DNA from 3 places in the Citricoccus sp. SGAir0253 genome. Region 3 is predicted to be linked to each of the others. Evidence: riboswitches for the same ligand, from Rfam matches in the RefSeq annotation. Region 3 holds a riboswitch; each other region holds the start of a gene.
What was found. Region 3 has a riboswitch for S-adenosylmethionine ahead of E7744_RS13585 (acyl-CoA dehydrogenase family protein). Riboswitches for the same ligand answer to the same signal wherever they lie in the genome.
Positions count from the first base shown of each region.

Region 1: another riboswitch for S-adenosylmethionine. It lies ahead of E7744_RS02570 (flavin reductase family protein); the one in region 3 lies ahead of E7744_RS13585 (acyl-CoA dehydrogenase family protein).
Region 2: another riboswitch for S-adenosylmethionine. It lies ahead of E7744_RS10735 (O-acetylhomoserine aminocarboxypropyltransferase/cysteine synthase family protein); the one in region 3 lies ahead of E7744_RS13585 (acyl-CoA dehydrogenase family protein).

Region 1 is NZ_CP039424.1:567,478-574,441, forward strand. Features, by position in the region: gene E7744_RS02540 (Ig-like domain-containing protein) at 1-189, opposite strand, end outside; gene E7744_RS02545 (aldo/keto reductase family protein) at 610-1,614, opposite strand; gene E7744_RS02550 (Lrp/AsnC family transcriptional regulator) at 1,637-2,092, opposite strand; gene E7744_RS02555 (LysE family translocator) at 2,246-2,869, shown strand; gene E7744_RS02560 (cold-shock protein) at 2,997-3,200, opposite strand; gene E7744_RS02565 (RNA-binding S4 domain-containing protein) at 3,449-3,841, opposite strand; gene E7744_RS02570 (flavin reductase family protein) at 3,877-4,422, opposite strand; SAM riboswitch class IV at 4,495-4,615, opposite strand; gene hisD (histidinol dehydrogenase) at 4,737-6,044, opposite strand; gene E7744_RS02580 (mechanosensitive ion channel family protein) at 6,127-6,964, shown strand, end outside.
Region 2 is NZ_CP039424.1:2,430,758-2,437,721, reverse strand. Features, by position in the region: gene E7744_RS10755 (phosphotransferase) at 1-725, shown strand, start outside; gene E7744_RS10750 (phosphotransferase) at 701-1,765, opposite strand; gene E7744_RS10745 (type II CAAX prenyl endopeptidase Rce1 family protein) at 1,803-2,687, shown strand; gene E7744_RS10740 (VOC family protein) at 2,699-3,346, opposite strand; SAM riboswitch class IV at 3,590-3,704, shown strand; gene E7744_RS10735 (O-acetylhomoserine aminocarboxypropyltransferase/cysteine synthase family protein) at 3,779-5,161, shown strand; gene E7744_RS10730 (homoserine O-acetyltransferase) at 5,178-6,299, shown strand; gene E7744_RS10725 (alpha/beta hydrolase) at 6,318-6,964, shown strand, end outside.
Region 3 is NZ_CP039424.1:3,110,385-3,117,348, reverse strand. Features, by position in the region: gene E7744_RS13605 (LLM class flavin-dependent oxidoreductase) at 1-969, shown strand, start outside; gene E7744_RS13600 (methionine ABC transporter ATP-binding protein) at 966-1,997, shown strand; gene E7744_RS13595 (methionine ABC transporter permease) at 1,994-2,692, shown strand; gene E7744_RS13590 (MetQ/NlpA family ABC transporter substrate-binding protein) at 2,826-3,749, shown strand; SAM riboswitch class I at 3,848-3,940, shown strand; gene E7744_RS13585 (acyl-CoA dehydrogenase family protein) at 3,946-5,376, shown strand; gene E7744_RS13580 (hypothetical protein) at 5,541-6,908, shown strand.

The DNA.
Region 1 (6,964 bases), 780 kb from region 3:
CGAGGAGGGCGAGCCGGCCGCGGACGAGTCTGGGTCACCGTCCGGGGAGGCGGACCCGGCGGGGGCCGGTCCTGACAAGGAGGAACCGGAGGGGACGGCGGCGCCGGCCGCGGCGGGGCGGAGGGGTCCCGGGGCCAGGGCGGGGAGCAGGAGGGCGGCCGCCAGGGCCGTCCCCGTGCCGATCGCCACGATGCGGGCCGCGGTGCCGCGGGCCGCACGGCCGCGGGGGGCGGGGCGCGGCGGCCGGGCGCCGGGATCCGCCGGGACGACGGGAGCGGCCGCCGGCGACAGGCGGAGGGCGGAACGGATGGGGGAGGGGAACCGGCACCGGCCACCCCGGGACGCTGATCGTGCTGCGGTGGTGGTCATTCAGGTGCCCCCCGGCGCTGAAGTGAGTTGGCCCCGTGCCGTCCGCCCCGTCGGGCGGGACGGACGGCACCGGCGTATTCGTGATCATACCGTGATCTTTGCCGAGGCGCATCACGTGCCCGTCACGCCCCGGGACCGGCCCACGCCGGGGATCACGCCCCCGGTGCCCCGGCGCGGGGGCCACCCGGGGCGGGGGAGGCGGGCCCGATGGCGGTCCGGCGCGCCGGCCGGGGCAGGGGCTCAGGCCACCCGGGCCTCGGGGACGGCCACCTTGGCCGGGTCGTCCGTGACCACGTGGCCGATCGCGGCGTCGACCGCGCCGAGCGTCGCCTCGTCCAGGACCAGCCCGGAGGCCGCCACGTTCTCCGCCACCTGTCCGGGCCGAGAGGCGCCCACGATCGCGCCGGCCACGTTGGGATTGGCCAGCACCCAGGCGATCGCCAGCTGGCCCATGGTGCAGCCGAGGCCCTCGGCGATGGGGCGCAGCCGCTGCACGGCCCCCAGCACGTCGTCGCGCATCCAGCCGGCCATGGCCTTCTGGCCGCCCTTCTCGTCCGCCGCCCGCGAGCCGGCGGGCGGCTGCTGGCCGGGCAGGTACTTGCCCGTCAGCATGCCCCCGGCCATGGGGGACCAGACGATCTGGGAGACGCCGAGGTCCTCGCACGCCGGGATCACCTCGGGTTCGATGACCCGCCACAGCATGGAGTACTGCGGCTGGCTGGAGATGAGCTGGATCCCGAGCGAGCGCGCCATGGCGTGGGCCTCGCGGATCCGGTCCGCCGGCCACTCGGAGACGCCGATGTACAGTGCCTTGCCGGCGCGCACCACGTCGGCGAAGGCCTGCATGGTCTCCTCCAGCGGGGTCTCCACGTCGTAGCGGTGCGCCTGGTAGAGGTCGACGTAGTCCATCCGGAGCCGGCGCAGCGAGCCGTCGATCGACTCGAGCACGTGCTTGCGGGACAGGCCGGTGTCGTTGGGTCCCTTGGGGCCGGTGGGCCAGTAGACCTTGGTGAAGACCTCGAGGGACTCCCGGCGCTCGCCTGCCAGCGCCTCGCCGAGGACCTCCTCGGCCCTGCCGTTGGCGTAGACGTCGGCGGTGTCGAAGCTGGTGATGCCGTTGTCCAGGGCCGCCCGGACGCAGGCGTGGGCCGTGTCGTTCTCCACCTGGGACCCGTGGGTCAGCCAGTTGCCGTAGATGATCTCGGAGATCTTGAGTCCGCTGTTGCCCAGGTACCTGAATCGCATGGCCCCACCCTAGACGGGGCGGTCACGGGATGGGCACGGTCCGGTCGGAGACGAGCCGCTTCATCACGAGCGTGGAGGTCAGTCGCTGGACCCCCGGCAGGCTGCCCAGCACCGAGTCGTAGAGCTCCTGGTAGGCCGCGAGGTCGCGCGTGAGCAGCCGGAGGATGTAGTCGGGTTCGCCGAACAGCCGCTGGGCGTCCACGATGTTCGGCACCTCGAGGGCCGCGGCCTCGAAGGCGGAGATGGTCTCCACGTCCGTGACCCCCAGGGTGACGAAGACGATCGCCTCGAAGCCCAGGCCCACGGCCTCGGGGACGACGACGGCCCGGTAGCGCTCGATCACCCCGGACTGCTCGAGGTCCTTGAGCCGGCGGTGGCAGGAGGACAGGCTCAGACCCACCCGCTGGGCGAGGTCCGTGGCGCTCATCCGGCCGTCCTCCTGCAGCAGTGAAAGCATCTCCCGGCTGATCCCGTCCATGCGGATAATCCTCGCACCCACCGCGGCGTTTCTCGCGAAGCGGCGCAGCACATTCCGCGCCGATCTCCGTAGGATCTACGTCCAGGCAAGGTGGGTCGCCCCTCGGGGCCGGCCCGGGACGGGGCCCGGTGCGGCCCGGAGGGAGCGTGGCGCGTGGATGCCTCACTGGCGGTCCAGTTCTGGATGGTGGCGCTGCTGCTGGCCCTGACCCCGGGGGCGGACTGGGCCTACGCGATCTCCACCGGCCTGCGATCGCGCTCCGTGATGCCCGCCGTGCTGGGGATGGTCTCCGGCTACGCCGTGGTGGTGGCCGTCGTCGCCGTGGGCGTCGGCGCCCTCGTCACGCGATACCCCGCGGCCCTGACCGCGCTGTCCCTACTCGGGGCCGCCTACCTGCTCTACCTGGGCGCGGGGGCGCTGTTCCGCCGGGTCGAGCAGGTGGGGGCCAGCGAGCGGCCCACGGGTGAGCGACCCCTGTCCCAGTTCCTGCTCGGGGCCGGCGTCAGCGGCATCAACCCCAAGGGGCTGCTGCTGCTCCTGGCGCTGCTGCCGCAGTTCACCTCGCCCGCCGGCTGGCCCTCCGGGGTCCAGATGCTCGCGCTCGGCAGCCTGCACGTGCTGAACTGCGCCGTCATCTACACCCTCGTCGCCCTGCTCGCCCGCCGCATCCTGCACTCGCGGCCGCGCGCGGGGGCAGTGGTCACCCGGGTGGCCGGCGTGGCCATGACGGTGTTCGGCGTGGCGGTGCTCGTCGAGCAGGGGATGGCCCTGCTCTGAGCCCCCGTGGTTCCTCCGCCGACCCGGTGGCCCCGGCGGGGCGGGCGTGGAGCGGGGCCCCGGCCCGGAACGACGAGACGGCCGCCCTCCCCGAGGGGAGGACGGCCGTCCCGGTGCGTGGGTCAGGTCAGAGCGCGCGGACCGCGGCGGCCTGCATGCCCTTGGGGCCCTGCTGGGCCTCGAACTCGACCTTCTGGTCCTCCTGGAGCTCACGGAAGCCGTTGCCCTCGATGGCGGAGAAGTGCACGAAGATGTCGGCGGAGTTGTCGTCCGGGGAGATGAAGCCGTAGCCCTTCTCAGCGTTGAACCACTTGACGGTACCGGTGGCCATGGGAGCCTCTTTCTGTGGGGTGTCTACCCGCCGGGGTTCCAGCGGGGGCGAAGCGGCGTGTACATACCGCTTCCCAACGCCCCGTGCGGCCCGGAGGCCGACCGGTCCGCAGTGATGACGGACTTACTGCTACTACTACTTCGTCACCCATAGTACGGGACATCCGGCAGAACGAAAGACCCCCTATTCTGCCAGACGCGAAGGGCCCGGCGCTGAATGGGCCGACGATGACCGTGTCGCGGCGGCCGTCAGTCCGGGGCGGTGCGGCCGCGCAGGCGCTCCATCTGGCGGCGGTCGCGCTTGGTGGGCCGGCCGGTGCCGCGGTCCCGCAGCGGGACGGCGAGCAGCTCGCGCGGCACCGGCGGCGGGGAGTGGTCCGCGTAGTGGCGCGCCGCCTCGGCCGCGCCCACCCGCTTGGCCAGCAGTCCGGTGACCTCGAGGATGCGCTCGCGCCCGGGCTGGCGCAGCCGGATGGTGTCCCCGGGCTTGACCACCTGGGCCGCCTTGGCGGGCTGGCCGTTCAGCCGGACGTGGCCGGCCCGGCAGGCCGCGGTGGCCGCCGAGCGGGTCTTGAACATGCGCACGCCCCACAGCCACGCGTCCAGGCGGACCTGGCTCGGGGGCTGCGGGGCGTTCGGCATGCCGGACAGCGTACCGTCCCCGCGCGGGGGACGGCCTACTGGTTGCCCTCGGCGGTGCGCAGGTTGCGGAAGGCGGAGCGGTGGAACACGAGCGGCTCGTGCTCGCTGGAGTGGTCGTGCACGCCGTGGACCTCCAGCAGCACCACGTGGTGGTCGCCGGCCGGCAGCTCCGCGTAGACGGTGGTGTCCAACCACAGCGCCGCGTCCTCGAGGAACAGGGCGCCACGCTCGGAGGCGCGGACGTCCAGCCCGGCGAACCGGTCGCCGTCCTTGGAGGCCAGCTGGCGGCACACGTTCGTGTGGCCCTCGGCCAGCACGGAGATCCCGATGCGCTCGGCCTGCTTCAGCCGGGGCCACGTGCGGGAGGTGTTCTGCACGGCGAAGGACACCAGCGCCGGCTCGAGGGAGACGCCCACCGTGAAGGAGGAGGCCACGAGGCCCTCCTTCTCCCCGTTGGCGATGCCGCACAGGGCGGCCACGCCGGAGGGGAAGTGGGAGAAGGCGGTGCGCAGCGTCTGGGTGCTCAGCTCGGTGTCCAGGGCGACGGCGCGGTTCAGGTCGGTGGCGGCCAGTGCGGTCATCTCAGTCCTCCGTTCGAAGGCGCATCTGCGTGGGAGGACCGGGGGCGGCACGTCCGTCCGGCACCCGCAGAGACGCGGTACTTGCCCGCCGGGGGTACCCGGGGGGCCGAATCCTCACCTGGAGCACCCCACTACTGCGTGGAGAGGGTTGCCGTCCCGCAAGCCAGGGCTGTAACAGCGGGAACTCGTGATTCTGGGATCCAGCGTAACGACGGGGGCGCGGAACGGTCAAAGGCCCCGGTGGGATGTGAACCCCCGTGACGGCCGCCACGCCCCCGCCGCCCCACCGGCGCGGCGGGGTCGACGGGGGCGGCTCAGCGGAAGCGGCGCCGGACCGCCTCGCCGTGGGCGGGCAGGCCCTCCGCCTCGGCGAGCGAGGAGATGTTGTCCGCCAGCTCCTTCAGCCCCGTCTCGGAGTACCGGATCAGCTGCTGCAGCCGCAGGAAGCTGACCGTGTTCAGCCCGGAGGAGTACCGGGCGGACCCACCGGTGGGCAGCACGTGGTTGGAGCCGGAGGAGTAGTCGCCCAGCGGCACGGGGGAGTGGGGGCCCACGAACACGGCGCCGGCGTTGCGGATCCGCCGCGCGGTCTCCAGCGGGTCCACGGTGTGCACCTCGAGGTGCTCGGCGGCGTAGGCGTCCGCCACGGCCACCGCCTCGTCGAGGGTGTCCACCACGAGCACGCCGGACTGCGGGCCGCCGAGGGCCTGGCGGACCTGCTCCTCGTGGAAGGACCCGGGCACCTGCGCCTCGATCTCGGCGACCACGTCCCGGGCCAGCTCGGGGGCGGTGGTGATGAGCACCGAGCCGGCCATCGGGTCGTGCTCGGCCTGGCTGATCAGGTCCGCGGCCACCCAGGCGGCGTCCGCCGTGGCGTCGGCCAGCACGGCGATCTCCGTGGGCCCGGCCTCCGCGTCGATCCCGATCGTCCCGAGCAGCGCGCGCTTGGCCGCGGCCACGAAGATGTTGCCCGGCCCCGTGACCATGTCCACGGGCGCGCACACCCGCGTGCCGTCGTCGTCCGCCACCCCGTAGGCGAACATGGCCACCGCCTGGGCGCCGCCCGCGGCGTAGACCTCGTCCACGCCCAGCAGGGCGCACGCGGCGAGGATCACCGGGTGCGGCAGGCCGCCGAAGTCCTTCTGCGGCGGGGAGGCCACGGCGAGCGAGGGCACCCCGGCCGCCTGGGCCGGCACCACGTTCATCACCACGGAGGAGGGGTACACGGCCCGGCCGCCGGGGACGTACAGCCCCACGCGGTTGACCGGCACCCAGCGGTTCTCGACGACGGCGCCCTCGCCGAGCTCGACCTCGGAGCCGGACGGCAGCTGGGCGGCATGCACGCGGCGGGCGCGGGCGATGGACTCCTCGAGGGCGGCGCGGACCTCCGGGTCGAGGGCCTCCAGCGCCTCGGCCAGCGCCGCGGCCGGCACGCGGAGCGAGGGCGGCCGGATGCCGTCGAAGCGCTCGCCCAGCTCCAGCACGGCCCGGGCCCCGTTGGAGCGGACCTCCTCGAGGATGGGCAGCACGCGCGGCACCGCGCCGGCCACGTCCAGCTCGGCCCGCGGCAGCACCGTGGCCGGGTCGTAGTCGCGTCCGCGCAGGTCGGTGATCGAAAGCATGAAGGGTCCTCTCCCGGTCGTCTCAGGGTCCATTCTCCACCCGTTCAGGTGCGGTGCAGGCGCAGGTGTCAGACTGGTGCCCATGCCCAGTCTGTTCCCCTCCTCCGTGCTGCCCGCCGTACCCCCCGCCGACCCGTCCGCGGCCGACGCCGCCGAGCCCGCCGCGGCGCCCGTCGCCGCGGGCAGCGAGCAGACGGCGGTGCCGCAGGACATCACTGGCACCGTGCCGGACACGGTGCAGGAGGGCGCGCAGGGCGCCGTCGACTCCCTCGGGCCCTTCTGGGGGATCCTGTCCACGGTCGCGCTCGGCGTGGGCATCGCCCTGGCCGTGGTGGTGGCCGGGGCGCTGGTGCTCAACACGCTGCTGGCCCGCCGCCCGCTGATCCGCCAGCAGGTGGCCCGCTGCCGCATCCCGGTGGCCGTGGCCCTGTCCCTCATGGCGAGCCGCGTGGCCCTGGGGCTCACCGCCTCGGGGTACGACTGGTTCGAGGGGACGAACTTCCTGCTGCTGGCCGGCATCATCGGCGCGCTCGCCTGGCTCGCGCTGCGGATCGTGCGGATCGTCGAGGAGCGGCTGCTGGCCAAGTACGGCACCGCGGGGGAGGACGACCGGCGCGACCGCAAGATCCAGACCCAGACCGTGCTGATCCGGCGCATCCTGCAGGCGGTCATCATCGTGATGGCCGTGGCGGCGATCCTGCTGACCATCCCGCAGGTCCGCGCGGTCGGCGCCGGCCTGCTGGCCTCCGCGGGCCTGGTGTCCGTGGTCGCCGGCCTGGCCGTGCAGTCCACCCTGACCAACGTGTTCGCGGGCGTGCAGCTCGCCTTCACGGACGCGATCCGGGTGGGCGACGTGGTCACCATGGAGGACGTCTACGGCACGATCGAGGACATCACCCTGTCCTACGTGGTGGTCAAGA
Region 2 (6,964 bases), 680 kb from region 3:
GCGCCCGGACCGGGCTCGGCCTGCCGGCTCCCGTCCGGACCGGCGTGCCCGCGGCCGGGTACCCCTACCGGTGGGCCGTGGTGCCGTGGGTGGCGGGGACCCCGGCGGTGCACCGGCCGGCCGCGGAGCGGGACGCCTACGCCGGCGCCCTCGCCGCGGGGCTGCGGCGCCTCCACGTGCCGGCGCCGCCCGGCGCCCCGGCGAACCCGTTCCGGGGGATGCCGCTGGCCTCGGCGCGGGAGCGCTACGCCGCGCGCTGGGCGGACCTGGTGCCGGACCTGGACCCGGTCGTGGTCCGCGCCGCCGGGGTCGCGTGGCACGACGCCCTCGCCGCGCCGGTGCACGCCGGCCCGCCGGCCTGGCTGCACGGCGACCCGCACCCGGACAACACCGTGCTGACGGACGCCGCGGCGGGGGACCCGGCGACCGCCGCTGCGGCCGGCCCCGGCGCCCCGGCCGGGCCGCCGCGCCCGGTCCTCGTGGACTTCGGCGACCTGTGCGCCGGGGACCCGGCCTCGGACCTGGGCATCGCGCTGACCCACTTCACGCCCGCCGGCGCCGCGGCGTTCCGCGCCCGGTACGACGCCAGCCGGCCCGCCGACGAGGCCCTCTGGCGTCGCGCGCGGGGCTGGGCCATCGTCGTCGCCACCATCCTCGCGGTCCAGCCGCCCGAGGACGCCCTGCACGCGGTCGGCCGGGACTACCTGGCCACGCTGCGCCCCTGACCGGCGCCGCGCAGCGCCGCCACGGCCCGGCCGAGACGAGGCAGCACCCTGCGCAGCAGCCTCGGCCAGTCCGGCGGGCGGAGGCTGCTGGAGGGATCCTCGCGGCCGGCGGCGTCGTCGAGCGCCTCCAGCGCCGTCCAGCCGAGCCAGGCCCGGGCCCGGTGCGCCTCGAAGGGGTCCCGGGCGATCTCCCCGAGCCGGTCCTCGCCGTGCCACAGGGACAGGTGCGCGGCGTTGAGCGCGGGGTCCCACCGGCTGGCCAGGTCCCAGTCGAGGATCCCGGTGAGCCGCCACGGGGCCCGGGGGGACGCCGCGGGGCCGGCGGTTCCCCCGCGCATCCAGCGCATGTTGTGCCCGGCGAGGTCGCCGTGCACGAGCGCCGGCGGCACCACCGGGTCCTCGGTCCAGGACCGGAGGGTGTCCAGCAGCTCCTCCGCCGCGTCCGGGAACCGGGCGGCGGACACCGCGGGGTGCTCCGCCGCCCACGGCCCGTCCCACAGCGCCGCGCCGTGGGCCCGGCGCAGCCGGTCCGGCAGCCGGCGGAGGCGCTCGACCCGCGCCGCCGGCCACGGGCCCCGGTACGCGAAGGGCGGGGCCAGGTGGGGCAGCAGCGGAGCGGTGTCCACCGCCGCGAGCGCCGCGCACAGCGCGCGCAGCACCGCGGGGTCGCCGGTGTGCGGCGGGTGGGGCCGGCCGGGCAGGTACCCCTGGACGACGGCGGCCGTCCCGTCCGCGGCGGTGACCACCTCGGTGAGGGGCACCGGCAGGTCCACCGGCAGCCGCGCGGTGTCCGCCAGTGCCGCCACGAGCGCGACGTTCGCCGGCAGCCGGGCCGCGGCCCGCGCGTCGCGCGTCATCCGGACCGCGCCGGTGCCGGGCAGCACGAGGACCCGGTGGGACGCCCCGCCCTCCTCCACGACCCCGGCGGACCAGTCCGCCGCGGCCAGCCGGCGGGCGGCGTCCGGGCCGGTCCCGGCCAGGGGCCGGGCGGCGGCGGCGCGGGCGAGCGCGAGGTCGGCGTCGGACGGTGGGGAGGCCATGGCCCCACGGTAGCGGGGTGCTTCCTACACTGGAGCGGTGACCACCCCCGCAGCTCCCCGCCCGGCCGCTCCCGCGACGCCCGCGCCGGCCGCCGCCCCCTCGGCGCGCACGGTCCGCTGGGAGATCGCGATCGTCCTGGGGCTGTCCCTGGGCCGGTCGGCGGTCTATGCCGTGGTGGACCTGCTGGAGAAGATGAGCCGCGGACCGCTGGCCGGGCAGACCACCACGCTGAACCCGCCGCTGGCCGACCGCCAGTACTTCGACCTCGCGTACCAGCTGCTGGACATCGGCTTCGCGCTGGTGCCCGTGCTGCTCGTGTTCCACCTGCTGTGGATCCGCGGGCGCAACCCGTTCCGGACCCTCGGCCTGGACCTGCGCCGCCCCGGGGCGGACCTCGGCTGGGGCGCGGCGCTGTTCCTGGTGATCGGCCTGGGGACCCTCGCCGTCTACGCCGGCGGCCGGGCGGCCGGGCTGACGACGGCGGTGGTCGGCAGCGCGATGAACGAGTACTGGTGGACCACGCCGGTGCTGGTGCTCTCGGCCCTGCGGCACGCCGTGCTGGAGGAGGTCATCGTGGTGGCCTGGCTGTTCGACCGGCTCGGCTACCTGCAGCAGCTGCGGGCCGGGGCGGATCCCGCGCTGCCGGTCGCCGAGGGCGGGCTGCGCCGGTGGGCCGGCGGGGCGTTCCCGCCGCTGAACCCCGTGGCGGTCGTGGTGGCCTGCGCCGTGCTGCGCGCGGCCTACCACCTGTACCAGGGCATCGGTCCCGGGATCGGCAACCTGGTGATGGGGCTCGTGTTCGGCGCGGTCTACCTGCGCCACCGCCGGGTGGCGCCGCTCGTGGTGGCCCACCTGCTGCTGGACGTCACCGGCTTCGTCGCCTACCCGCTGCTGGCGCAGCTCGGCTGGTTCGGCACCTGAGCCCGGGGCGGTCAGAGGGTGACGGTGCCCTTGGGGGTCTCGAAGGTCACGGAGAGGATGCCCGGGGTGCCGGACGGCGCCTGGAACTCCACGTTGAGGTCCTTGACCTTCTGCTGCGGGTCGTCGAGGCCGAGCCAGTCGCGCACGCGCTCGCGCGAGCCGGCGATGGTGATGGCCGAGAGGGAGGCCTGCGGCTCGGCGGCCTGCGAGGGGTGCAGGTCCTCGGTGCCGTCGTCCCAGCGCAGCAGGTAGGGCACCTGCGGGTCCGCGATGAGGCCCTTGATGCCGATCTGGCGCCAGGTCAGCTCGCGGCCGTCCGGGAACTTGCGGTTGCCGGGCACGGAGTGGCGCTCGAGCCGCTCCTCGAAGGGGGAGAGGTCGTCCACGGCCACGCACCAGCCCATCCAGCCGCCGCCCATCTCGGAGCGGGCGCGCACGGCCTGGCCGAAGGGCGCCTTCTCGGAGGAGGGGTGGTCCAGGGCCTCGACGACCTCGAGGTACTGGCGGTTGCGCAGCGGGAAGATCGCGTTGCGGGTGCCGAAGCGGGGATGCACACCACCCTTGACGCGTTCGATGCCCAGGGCATCGGCGATCCGGGCCACGGTGTCGGTGAGACCCTCCGGGCCAACGGCGTACGAGACGTGATCCAAGCGCATCATGTGTCCATCGTCGCACCTCCGGGCGGCGCGGATCGCTTAGGTTAACCTCACTCGACATGTTGCCGACGTCACACGCGGCGAGCGCCCCCGTCCGGCCCGGGCGGCGGCCCCTCCGCCGCCCGCCGCACGGTTCCCCCGAGGCCCGCCGGAGGGCCCCTCCGCCGCCCGCCTGACCGCCCCGCCGGGGTCACGCGACGTCACCGCGGGGTGAATCGCCCGGGCGGATCTGGCAGACTGGGGCCAGGTCATGAGTGCCAGCATCGAGCCCCGGCTTGCTGGCCGGCAACCCTCCAGCTCGCGGTGGGGTGCCCCGGGTGAGGACCAGGCGGGCGCCGACCGGCGCCGGCAAGCGCGGGCCACCGCGCCACGCCGCCCCGGACCGGGGAGGGCGGGCGCCACCGGGTGGCCCTGGACCAGACAGGAGCCGTTGCGATGACCGACACCCCGAACACCGAGGCCAGCCTTCCCGCCAGCGCCGCGGAGGACCAGGCCGCCGACGTCGCGGACTGGGGCTTCGAGACCCGCCAGGTCCACGCGGGCATCCCGGACCAGAACCCCTACGGGGCCACGGCGCTGCCGATCATCCAGTCGAACTCCTTCGACTTCCCCTCCCACGAGGTCGCCGCGGACCGGTTCGCGCTCAAGGACCTCGGGCCGATCTACACCCGGATCGGCAACCCCACGCAGGAGGCGGTCGAGGGCAAGATCGCCGCGCTCGAGGGCGGGGCCGGTGCCCTGCTGCTGGCCTCCGGCCAGGCCGCCACCACGTTCTCGATCCTCAACCTTGCCGGCGCCGGGGACCACGTGGTGGTCTCGGCCTCCCTCTACGGCGGCACCCAGAACCTCTTCAAGCACACCCTGGCCAAGGTCGGCATCACCACCACCTTCGTGCAGGACCCGGACGACCCCGAGGAGTGGCGCGGCGCGGTCCGGGACACCACCCGGGCGTTCTTCGGGGAGTCCCTCGGCAACCCCCGCGGGGACGTGCTGGACATCCGCACGGTCGCGGACATCGCCCACGAGGCCGGGGTCCCGCTCATCGTGGACAACACCCTGGCCACCCCCTACCTGCTGCGGCCGATCGAGCACGGCGCGGACGTGGTGGTGCACTCGGCCACCAAGTACCTCGGCGGGCACGCCGTGGCCATGGGCGGGGTCATCGTGGACGCCGGCTCCTTCGACTACGCCTCCCAGCCGGAGCGCTTCCCGGGCTTCAACACCCCGGACGAGAGCTATGACGGCCTGGTCTTCGCCCGCGACCTGGGCGTGGACGGCATCCTCGGGGCCAACCTCGCGTACATCCTCAAGGCGCGCGTGCAGCTGCTGCGCGACTACGGCAGCTCCATCAGCCCGTTCAACGCCTTCCTCATCAACCTCGGGCTGGAGACGCTGTCCCTGCGGATGGAGCGGCACGTGGCCAACGCCCAGCGGGTCGCGGAGTACCTCGAGGGCCACGCGCAGGTCCTCTCCGTGATCCACCCCGGGCTGGCCTCCAGCCCGTGGCACGAGCGCGCGCAGCGTTACCTGCCCCGGGGCGCCGGCGGCTTCGTCTCCTTCGAGATCGACGGCGGCCGCGAGGCCGGGGCGCGCTTCGTCGACGCCCTGCGGCTGCACCACCAGGTGGCGAACATCGGCGACGTCCGCTCGCTCGTCATCCACCCGGCCTCCACCACGCACTCCCAGCTCACGGAGGCCGAGCAGCGCGCCGCGGGCGTCACGCCCGGGCTCGTGCGGCTGTCCGTGGGCGTGGAGAGCATCGAGGACATCCTGGCGGACCTCGAGGAGGGGTTCGCCGCCGCCAACGTGAGCGCGTGAGGCGCGGAGGGACCCCATGACCATGACCAGCCCCCACCAGGCCAGCACCGTCCTCCCCGAGGGCGGCCTGCAGTCCCTGCCCGTCGGCGCCCTCGACTTCGAGGCCGGCGGGCACCTGCCCGCCGTCGAGATCGCGTACGAGACCTGGGGCACCCTCAACGCCGACCGGTCCAACGCGGTGCTGGTGCTGCACGCCCTGACCGGCTCCACCCACGTGGCGCGCTCCACCGGGGAACCGGAGGAGGGCTGGTGGGAGGGCGTCGTCGGTCCGGGCGCGCCGATCGACACGGACCGCTGGTTCGTGGTGGCCCCCAACATGCTGGGCGGCTGCTACGGGACCACGGGGCCGTCGTCGCTGGACCCCGAGGGCACCCCGTGGGGCTCGCGCTTCCCGTTCACCACGATCCGCGACTCCGTGCGGGCGGAGGCGCGGCTGGCCGACGCGCTGGGCATCGACGCCTGGCAGGCGGTCATCGGCGGCTCGATGGGCGGCGCGCGCGCCCTCGAGTGGGCGGCCACCTACCCGGAGCGCGTGCGCGGCATGGCCGTCATCGCGTGCGGGGCGCACTCCACGGCCGAGCAGATCGCCTTCGCCCAGGCCCAGGTGCAGGCGATCACGCTGGACCCGGACTACCACGGCGGGGACTACTACGGTCGCTCCCGCCCGGACGCGGGGCTCGGCATCGCCCGGCGGATCGCGCACATCACCTACCGCTCCGAGCCGGACATGGCGGCCCGCTTCGGGCGCAGCCCGCAGCCGGACGAGGACCCCTTCGGCCACCCGGTGCGCCGCGCGGGGCGGTACCAGGTGGAGTCCTACCTGGACCACCAGGCCACCAAGCTCACGGGCCGCTTCGACGCCAACAGCTACCTGGTGCTGACCGAGGCCCTCATGAGCCACGACGTCTCCCGCGGCCGGGGGACCGAGGCGGAGGTGCTGGCCGGGATCCCCGCCACGGCGTTCATCGCCGCCGTGGACTCGGACCGGCTCTACTTCCCGGGCCAGTCCCAGGAGCTGGCGCGCCAGCTGCCCGGGGACGTGCCGGTGTTCATGATCGACTCGCCGATCGGCCACGACGGGTTCCTGACGGACCTGGACCAGGTGGCCGGCGAGATGAAGCGCGTGCTGGGCCTCTGAGCCCCTAGCCTTGTGCCCATGACCGACACCACCGCCCCGTTCCCCGCCACCGACCCCGTCGTCCGCTGGTCCCGCCCCGAGGACGAGCGCGCCGGCACGCACCTGCTGGTGCTCATCCACGGCTACGGCGCGAGCGAGCACGACCTGTTCGGGCTCGTCCCCGGGCTGCCGGAGAAGTTCACCGTGGCCGCGGTGCGCGCCCCGATCACCATGGACCACGGCGGGTACACGTGGTTCCCGATCATCGGCACGGACGAGTCCTGGCCGCTGGCCGTGCGCGCCGCCGTCGAGGACCTGCAGGCGTGGGTGGCCGCGCAGCGCCCGCACTTCGCCAGCACCTCCCTGCTGGGCTTCTCCATGGGCATGGCCATGGCCACCTCGCTGCTGCGGCGCGAGCCGGAGGCGTACCGGGCCATCGTGGGCCTGTCCGGCTTCGCGATCGACCCCGACTGGTCCCCGACCGGCCCGGGCACCGGCCCACTGGCCGGCTTCTTCGACGACGAGGCCGTGGAGCGCGCCCGGCCGAAGGTGTTCTGGGGCCGGGACCAGGCGGATCCGGTCATCACGCCGGACAAGGTGGAGTACACGCACGGCTGGATGAACGCCCACGTGGACCTCACCAAGGTCGTCTACGCCGGGATCGGCCACTCCATCAGCCCCCAGGA
Region 3 (6,964 bases):
AACATGGGGCAGCGGGACCAGGCCGCCCACGACGACCGTTACGACCACGCAGACGAATACCTCGAGGTCGTCTACAAGCTGCTCGAGGGGTCGTGGGAGGACGGCGCCGTGGTGCGGGACCGCCGGTCCAGCGTCTTCACCGACCCGGATCGCGTGCACGAGATCGGGCACGCCGGTGCCCACTTCACCGTGCCCGGCATCGCGATCACGGAGCCGAGCCCCCAGCGCACGCCCGTCGTCTACCAGGCCGGGACCTCCCCGCGGGGGCTGCGCTTCGCCGGGGAGAACGCCGAGTGCGTCTTCGTCGCCGCCCCGACCCGGCAGAGGCTCGCGCAGGCCGTGACCGGGATCCGTGCTGCCGCCATCGAGGCCGGTCGGGAGCCGGGCGACGTCAAGGTCTACACCCTGCTCACGGTGATCACCGGGCCGGACGAGGCCGCCGCGCAGGCCAAGCACGAGGACTACGCCTCGTACATCGACCACCAGGGGGCCCTGGCCCTGCTCTCGGGGTGGATGGGCATCGACTTCTCGCAGTACGGCCTGGACGACGTCATCGGCCATGACGTCCAGACCAATGCCGTCCAGTCGGCGGTCGACACCTTCCGCGCCTCTGCGGGTGACGACGAGCCCTGGACCGTCCGCCGCCTCGCCGAGTGGGTCGGCATCGGCGGCTTCGGTCCGGTCGTCGTCGGATCGGGGGCCCAGGTGGCCGATGAGCTCCTCGACTGGGCCCGAGAGACCGACGTGGACGGCTTCAACCTGGCCTACGCGATCACCCCCGGCACCTTCGAGGACGTGGTCGAGTACGTGGTGCCCGAACTCCAGGCCCGGGGCGCCTATCCGACCGACTACGAGGAGGGCACCTTGCGCCACAAGCTGTTCGGACGTGGGGACCGGCTCCCCGCCAACCACCGCGGGTCCGGCTTCCGGATCGGCGCGCTCGCCATGAGCGGGGGCGCGGAGCGGTGATCGAGATCAGGAACCTGCACAAGTCCTATGCCGGACACGACGGGCCGGTCGAGGTCCTCAAGGGCATTGACCTGGTCGTGCCCGAGGGCACCATCACGGCCGTCGTCGGACCGTCCGGTGCGGGCAAGACCACCCTCTCGCACTGCATCTCCCTGCTGGAGAAACCCACCAGCGGAGAGATCCTCGTCGACGGAAGGGACCTCTCCCACCTGCGGGGACGGCAACTGCGCTCCGCCCGAAGGGCGATCGGCACCATCTTCCAGCACTCGGCCCTGCTGCGGCGGATCACGGTGGCGGAGAACGTCGCCCTGCCCCTGCGCAACCTGGGCGTGGTCCAGCACGAGATGGAGGACCGAGTCGCCGAGTTGCTTGACCGGGTCGGTCTGCTGCACAAGGCGAACGCCTATCCCGGCCAGCTCTCCGGTGGCCAGCGGCAGCGGGTGGGCATCGCCCGCGCGCTGGCCCTGCGGCCGCGCATCCTGCTCTCCGACGAGTCCACCTCCGGGCTGGACCCGGAGACGACCGCACAGATCCTGGACCTGCTCGCCTCGCTGCGCAGCGACCTGGGCCTGTCCATCATCCTGATCACCCACGAGATGGACGTCGTCCGCCATGTGGCCGACCAGGTGGCGGCGTTGTCCGACGGCCGGCTGTCCGAGTACGGGTCCCTGCCCTCGCTCGTGGCCGACCAGGACTCGGCGGTCGGCCACCAGCTCCTGCCGGTCTCCGCACTGCCGCTGCCGCCCCGGTTCGATCTCGCGCTCGAGCTCGCCTACCGGGACGGTGCCGTCGACCCGGAGTGGTTCACCCGGCTGGCCGTGGACCACGGGATCCGCCTCGCCCTGCTCGGCGGGACGGTGGAGGCCCGCGGGGACATCGCCCTGGGCCGTGCCGTCGTCGGGATCCACTCCGAGCAGTACCGTCCCGCGATCGAGGCGCTGGACCGCCTCGGCATCCAGGCCCGGCTGCGCGACGACGCGGCCCGGTCCACCACCCACGACGAGACCCCACTGGAGGTGGTCGCATGAGTGCGACGACGGAGTCCTCGCAGCCCCTCGTGACGGACACGCCGTGGGCGGACCTGCCGTCACTGCTGCTGCCCGCCTATGGCGAGACCTGGGCCATGGTGGGCATCGTGATGGTGATGGTCGTGCTCGTCGGTGGGGCCACCGGGGTATTGCTCTACAACACCTCCCCGCGGGGGCTGTTCCCCCGGGACCGGCTCCACGGCGCGCTCAGCTGGGTGGTGAACATGGGCCGATCCCTGCCGTTCCTCGTGCTGATGGCGGCCATCATCCCGTTCACCAAGTGGGTCACCGGCACCACCCTGGGCATCGCGGCCGCGATCGTGCCCATGACCATCGCCGGCATCCCGTTCTTCGCGCGCCTCGTGCAGAACGCGCTGAACGACCTACCCCGCGAGAACATGGCCGTGGGCCTCGTCACCGGCAGCTCCACCGGACAGATCATCCGGCAGACCCAGTTGCGCGAGGCGCTGCCGGGGCTGGCCTCGGCCGTCACCCTCAACACGATCTCGATGATCGAGTACTCGGCCATCGCGGGCACCATCGGCGCCGGCGGCATCGGGTACCTGGCGGTCACCTACGGCTACCAGCGCTTCGACATGACCGTCATGCTCGCCACGATCATCGCGCTGATCGTGACCGTCCAGGTCGTCCAGTTCATCGGCGACCGGGTGGCCCACGCCCTGGCCCGCCCCTGAAGGCCGTGCCGCCGGCGCCGCCGACTGGGCTGAGCGCCCTGCACCGGCCCGCACGGCCTCGTGCCACCACCGCCCTCCCGACGCCCGGCCCGCCATGCCGCGTCACCGTCGTCGCACTTCCCGAAGGAGCATCATGAGCACTCCGTCCGCCGAACACGCCCACGGCTTCACGCTGCGCCGGCAGCGTGCCGCCTTGCCCTGGAGCATCGCCGCCCTGGCCACCGTGATCGCCCTCGTCCTGGGCATCGTGGTCATCCAACAGTCCAACCGCCCGGCGGTGGCCGCCTCCGGTGCGGCCACCTCCGAGGTGACCGGCCCGCTGCGCGTGCATTACGAGCCCGCCATGGCCGGCGAGGAGAAGATCCTCGACTTCGTGGCCGAGGAGATCGCGCCCGACCACGGCGTGGAGATCGAGGCGGTGGGCATCGAGGACAGCGTCCAGTCCAACCGCGCCGTGGCCGAGGGGTCGATCCACGCCACGATCTTCGAGCACCAGTGGTACATGAAGCAGGTGGCCGATGCCAACGGCTTCGAGCTGACCCCCACCATCGAGCTCTACCAGTGGGCCTTCGGGCTGTACTCCACCCGGTACGACTCGGTGGAGGAACTCCCGGACGGTGCCACGCTGGCCGTGCCCACCGACCTGGCCAACCAGGGGCAGGCGCTGTGGCTGCTCGACCGCGAGGGACTCATCACCCTGGACCCGGACATCGAGCCGCGCACCGCCAAGCTGAAGGACGTGGTGGACAACCCCCGCGGCTTCGAGTTCACCGAGATCGACCTGCTGTCCATGGCACGCACGCTGGACTCCGTGGACGTCGCCATCGGCTACACCAACCTCTTCGACGCCGGCAAGGTCGGCCGGGACAAGGGCATCCTGTTCCCGGACCCGCCCAGGACCTTCGCCTCTCGGCTCATCGTCGGCACGCAGTTCGCGGACACCCCAGAGACGCAGAAGCTCATCGAGGTGTTCTCCGACCCCCGCCTGGAGGAATACCTGAAGACCACGGACGACCCGCTCGTCGCCGGCGTGCTGACACCCGTCTCCGCGGAATGACCGCCCGTCGGCCACGGTGCCCAGCACCGGGGCCGACGGCCGGCCGGCCACGGAACGGAGTTGGCGTTCCGCCCGGGCCGGTGGTCTCATGACAGGGAACACCATCCAGAGCGGCCGAGAGACCTGGCTCGACGACGCCGCAGCAACCCGCCCGACAGGGGCCCGGGTGCTACCGCCAGGACCGATGGAGGACAGCATGACCACTGCAGGCAACAGCACGACCACGGCCCCGGAGGCCCGGGAGGCGGACTCCGGCCCCACCCACCGGAACGGTCGCACCGGTTCCCACTATGCCTCCCTGTCCGCCCGGTTCGCCCCGGCCTTCGCCGAGGTGGCCCGCGGGGAGACCGCCCGCGAGGCGGGCCGCCACCTGCCGTTCGCCCCGCTGGAGCAGCTCCGTGCCGCCGGCCTGGGCGGTCTGACCGTGCCGGAGTCCGCCGGCGGGGCCGGTGCCGGCCAGGAGGACGCGCTGCGGCTGCTCATGGACCTGGCGGCGGTGGACGCGAACACGGCCCACCTGCTGCGCAGCCACCTGAGCTTCGTGGAGCACGTCCTCGTGCAGGCCGACGCCGCCCTGCGCTCGCGCTGGCTGGCGCGGGTGATGGCCGGCGAGCTGGCCGGCAGTGCCCTCTCCGAGTCCCCGGGCCCAGCCCTGGGCGAACTCGCCACCACCGTGTGGAAGGACGACGGGGGCTCGCTGCGCATCCGCGGCCGCAAGTACTACACGACCGGCAGCATCTTCGCCACGTGGACCCTGGCCACCGCCCGGCTGGAGGAGGGCGTCCCGCGCCCGGGCCGGCGTCGGGGGCAGCCTCGCACCGCCCGGCCGGAGGCCGGCCGGCCGGACGATCCCCGGCTGCCCGACCGGACGGACCTGGCGCTCGCCGTCGTGCGGGTGCGCCAGCCGCGCGCGGCCGTCAAGGACGACTGGGACGGCTTCGGCCAGCGGCTCACCGGCACCGGCACGGTCGAGTTCGACGGGGCCGGCGTCGAGGACCTGCTGGTGCTGCCCCCCGCGGACGGGCACGTGCCGCTGCACCACGAGGCCACGCTGATGGCCCTGCTGGCCGGGGTCGGCCGGGCCGCCCTGCGGGACGGGATCGGCCTCACCCGCGCGCGCCGCCGCTCGCCCAACACCGCGGGCGGGCTCACCCCGCGCGAGGACGACCAGCTGCTGGGGATCGTGGGCGAGCTGTCCGCGCAGCAGGCCACCGCCGAGGAACTGGTGCGCGCCGCCGGACGTGACCTCGACGAGGCCCTGGCCGTCGCCGCCCAGCCCGCCGCCGCGGCGACCGCCGAGTCCGCCACGGAGCCGGAGACGGGGACGCACCCCGAGCCTGGCGCCGAGCCCGCCGCCGAGACCGCGGCCGAGGCCATGCGGCGTGCGGCCCTGACGGTCCATCGCGCCCACGTGATGGTGCCGAGGCTCGTGCTGGACACCTGCACGCGGATCTTCGACACCCTGGGGGCCTCGGCCACCAGTACCGACCTGCAGCTGGACCGCCACTGGCGCAACGCCCGCACTCTCGCCAGCCACGATCCGGCCGTGTTCATGGCCCGGATGGTGGGGGACTGGGAGGTGAACGGCACCCGGCCCGTGCCGTACCTGACCACCGGGACCGTCTGACCGCGACCGCCTGACCACCAGGACCCCCTGACCACCAGGACCCGCTGCCGGCCGGTGCCGGCACCGCGGCCCCAGCCGGCGAAGATTTCCCCCGCCCCGACCCATCCGGCCGGGCACCTGCTCCGAACACCAGACGTCACCGCTGGATCGACCAAGGAGCAGTCATGACCACGAACACCGCCCGGAAGACCACCACCGTCCTCGGCGCCGTCGCCCTCGCCCTGTCCCTCGCGGCCTGTGGCGCCGGTGGCGGAGCCGGCGGGGAGTCCGGCCAGTCCTCCAGCCCGGCGGCGTCGGCCTCGCCCTCGATGTCGGAGTCGATGTCCGGGGCGATGTCCGCCTCGCCCTCGGCGTCCGCGGGCATGTCCGAGGACATGCCGGAGGCCTCATCCGCGGCCATGCCGATGCCGGCCTCCACCGGCGATCCGTTCGCCGACGCGCGGACCGCCGCGGCGCACATGCCCGAGACCGCCGAGACGCTGGCCGCCGGCCTCGTCGCCGCGGCCGACGTGGACGGGGACCCGGCCTCCGAGGCGGCCACCCTGCGCGCCACCCTCACGGCCCAGCTGCAGGAGCACGTCTACCTGGCCGGCATCACCGTGGCCACGGCCTATGCCACCGACCTCGAGAGCCCGGAGACCGAACTGGCCTCCGCCGCCCTGGACGAGAATTCCCAGGAGCTCGCCGCGACCATCGAGGCGGCCTCGGACGCCGAGACCGCCGAGGCGTTCCTCGCGCTGTGGCGCGAGCACATCGGCTACTTCGTCGACTACGCGGCGGCCGAGAAGTCCGGTGATGCGGCCGGCCAGGAGCAGGCCGTCGCCGACCTGGAGGGGTACACGCGGGAGGCCGGGGCCTTCTTCGAGGAGCTCACGGGCGGCGAGCTGCCGGCCGATGCCGTGACCGAGTCCCTGCACGGCCACGTGGACACCCTCACCGCCGCGATCGACGGCCTCGCCGCCGGCGATCCCGCGGCCTACGGCGACCTGCGGGCCGCGGCCCACCACGTGGGCGAGGCCGCCGGCACGATCACCGGCGGCGTGGTCGCGGCCACCGGGATGGAGGGCGATCCGATGGACGACGCGGCCGCCCTGCGCGCCCAGCTCACCTACGACCTGCAGGAGCACGTGTACCTCGCCGGGATCGCCGTCTTCACCGCCTACACCGCCGAGGGCGGCACCGATTCCGAGGCCTTCACGGCCGCGGCCGGGACCCTTGACGAGAACTCCCAGGCCCTGGCCGAGGCGATCGGCTCGTTGGCGGGCGAGGACCAGGGCGCGGCGTTCCTGGAGCTGTGGCGCGAGCACATCGGGTTCTTCGTCGACTACGCCGGGGCGAGGGCCGCGGGGGACACCGAGGCCGCCGAGCAGGCCCTGGCGGACCTGGACGGCTACCGCCCGCAGGCCGGCGAGTTCCTCGAGGGGATCAGCGGCGGCGAACTGCCGGCCGAGGAGGTCGCCGCGGGGCTGGGCATGCACGTGGAGACGCTGGCCGGCGCCATCGACTCGATGGCGGAGGCCCTCGTCAAGTGACGGGTGCACGGTGCCCCGGACACTCCCCGGCGAGCGTCCGGGGCTCCGCCCCGCCC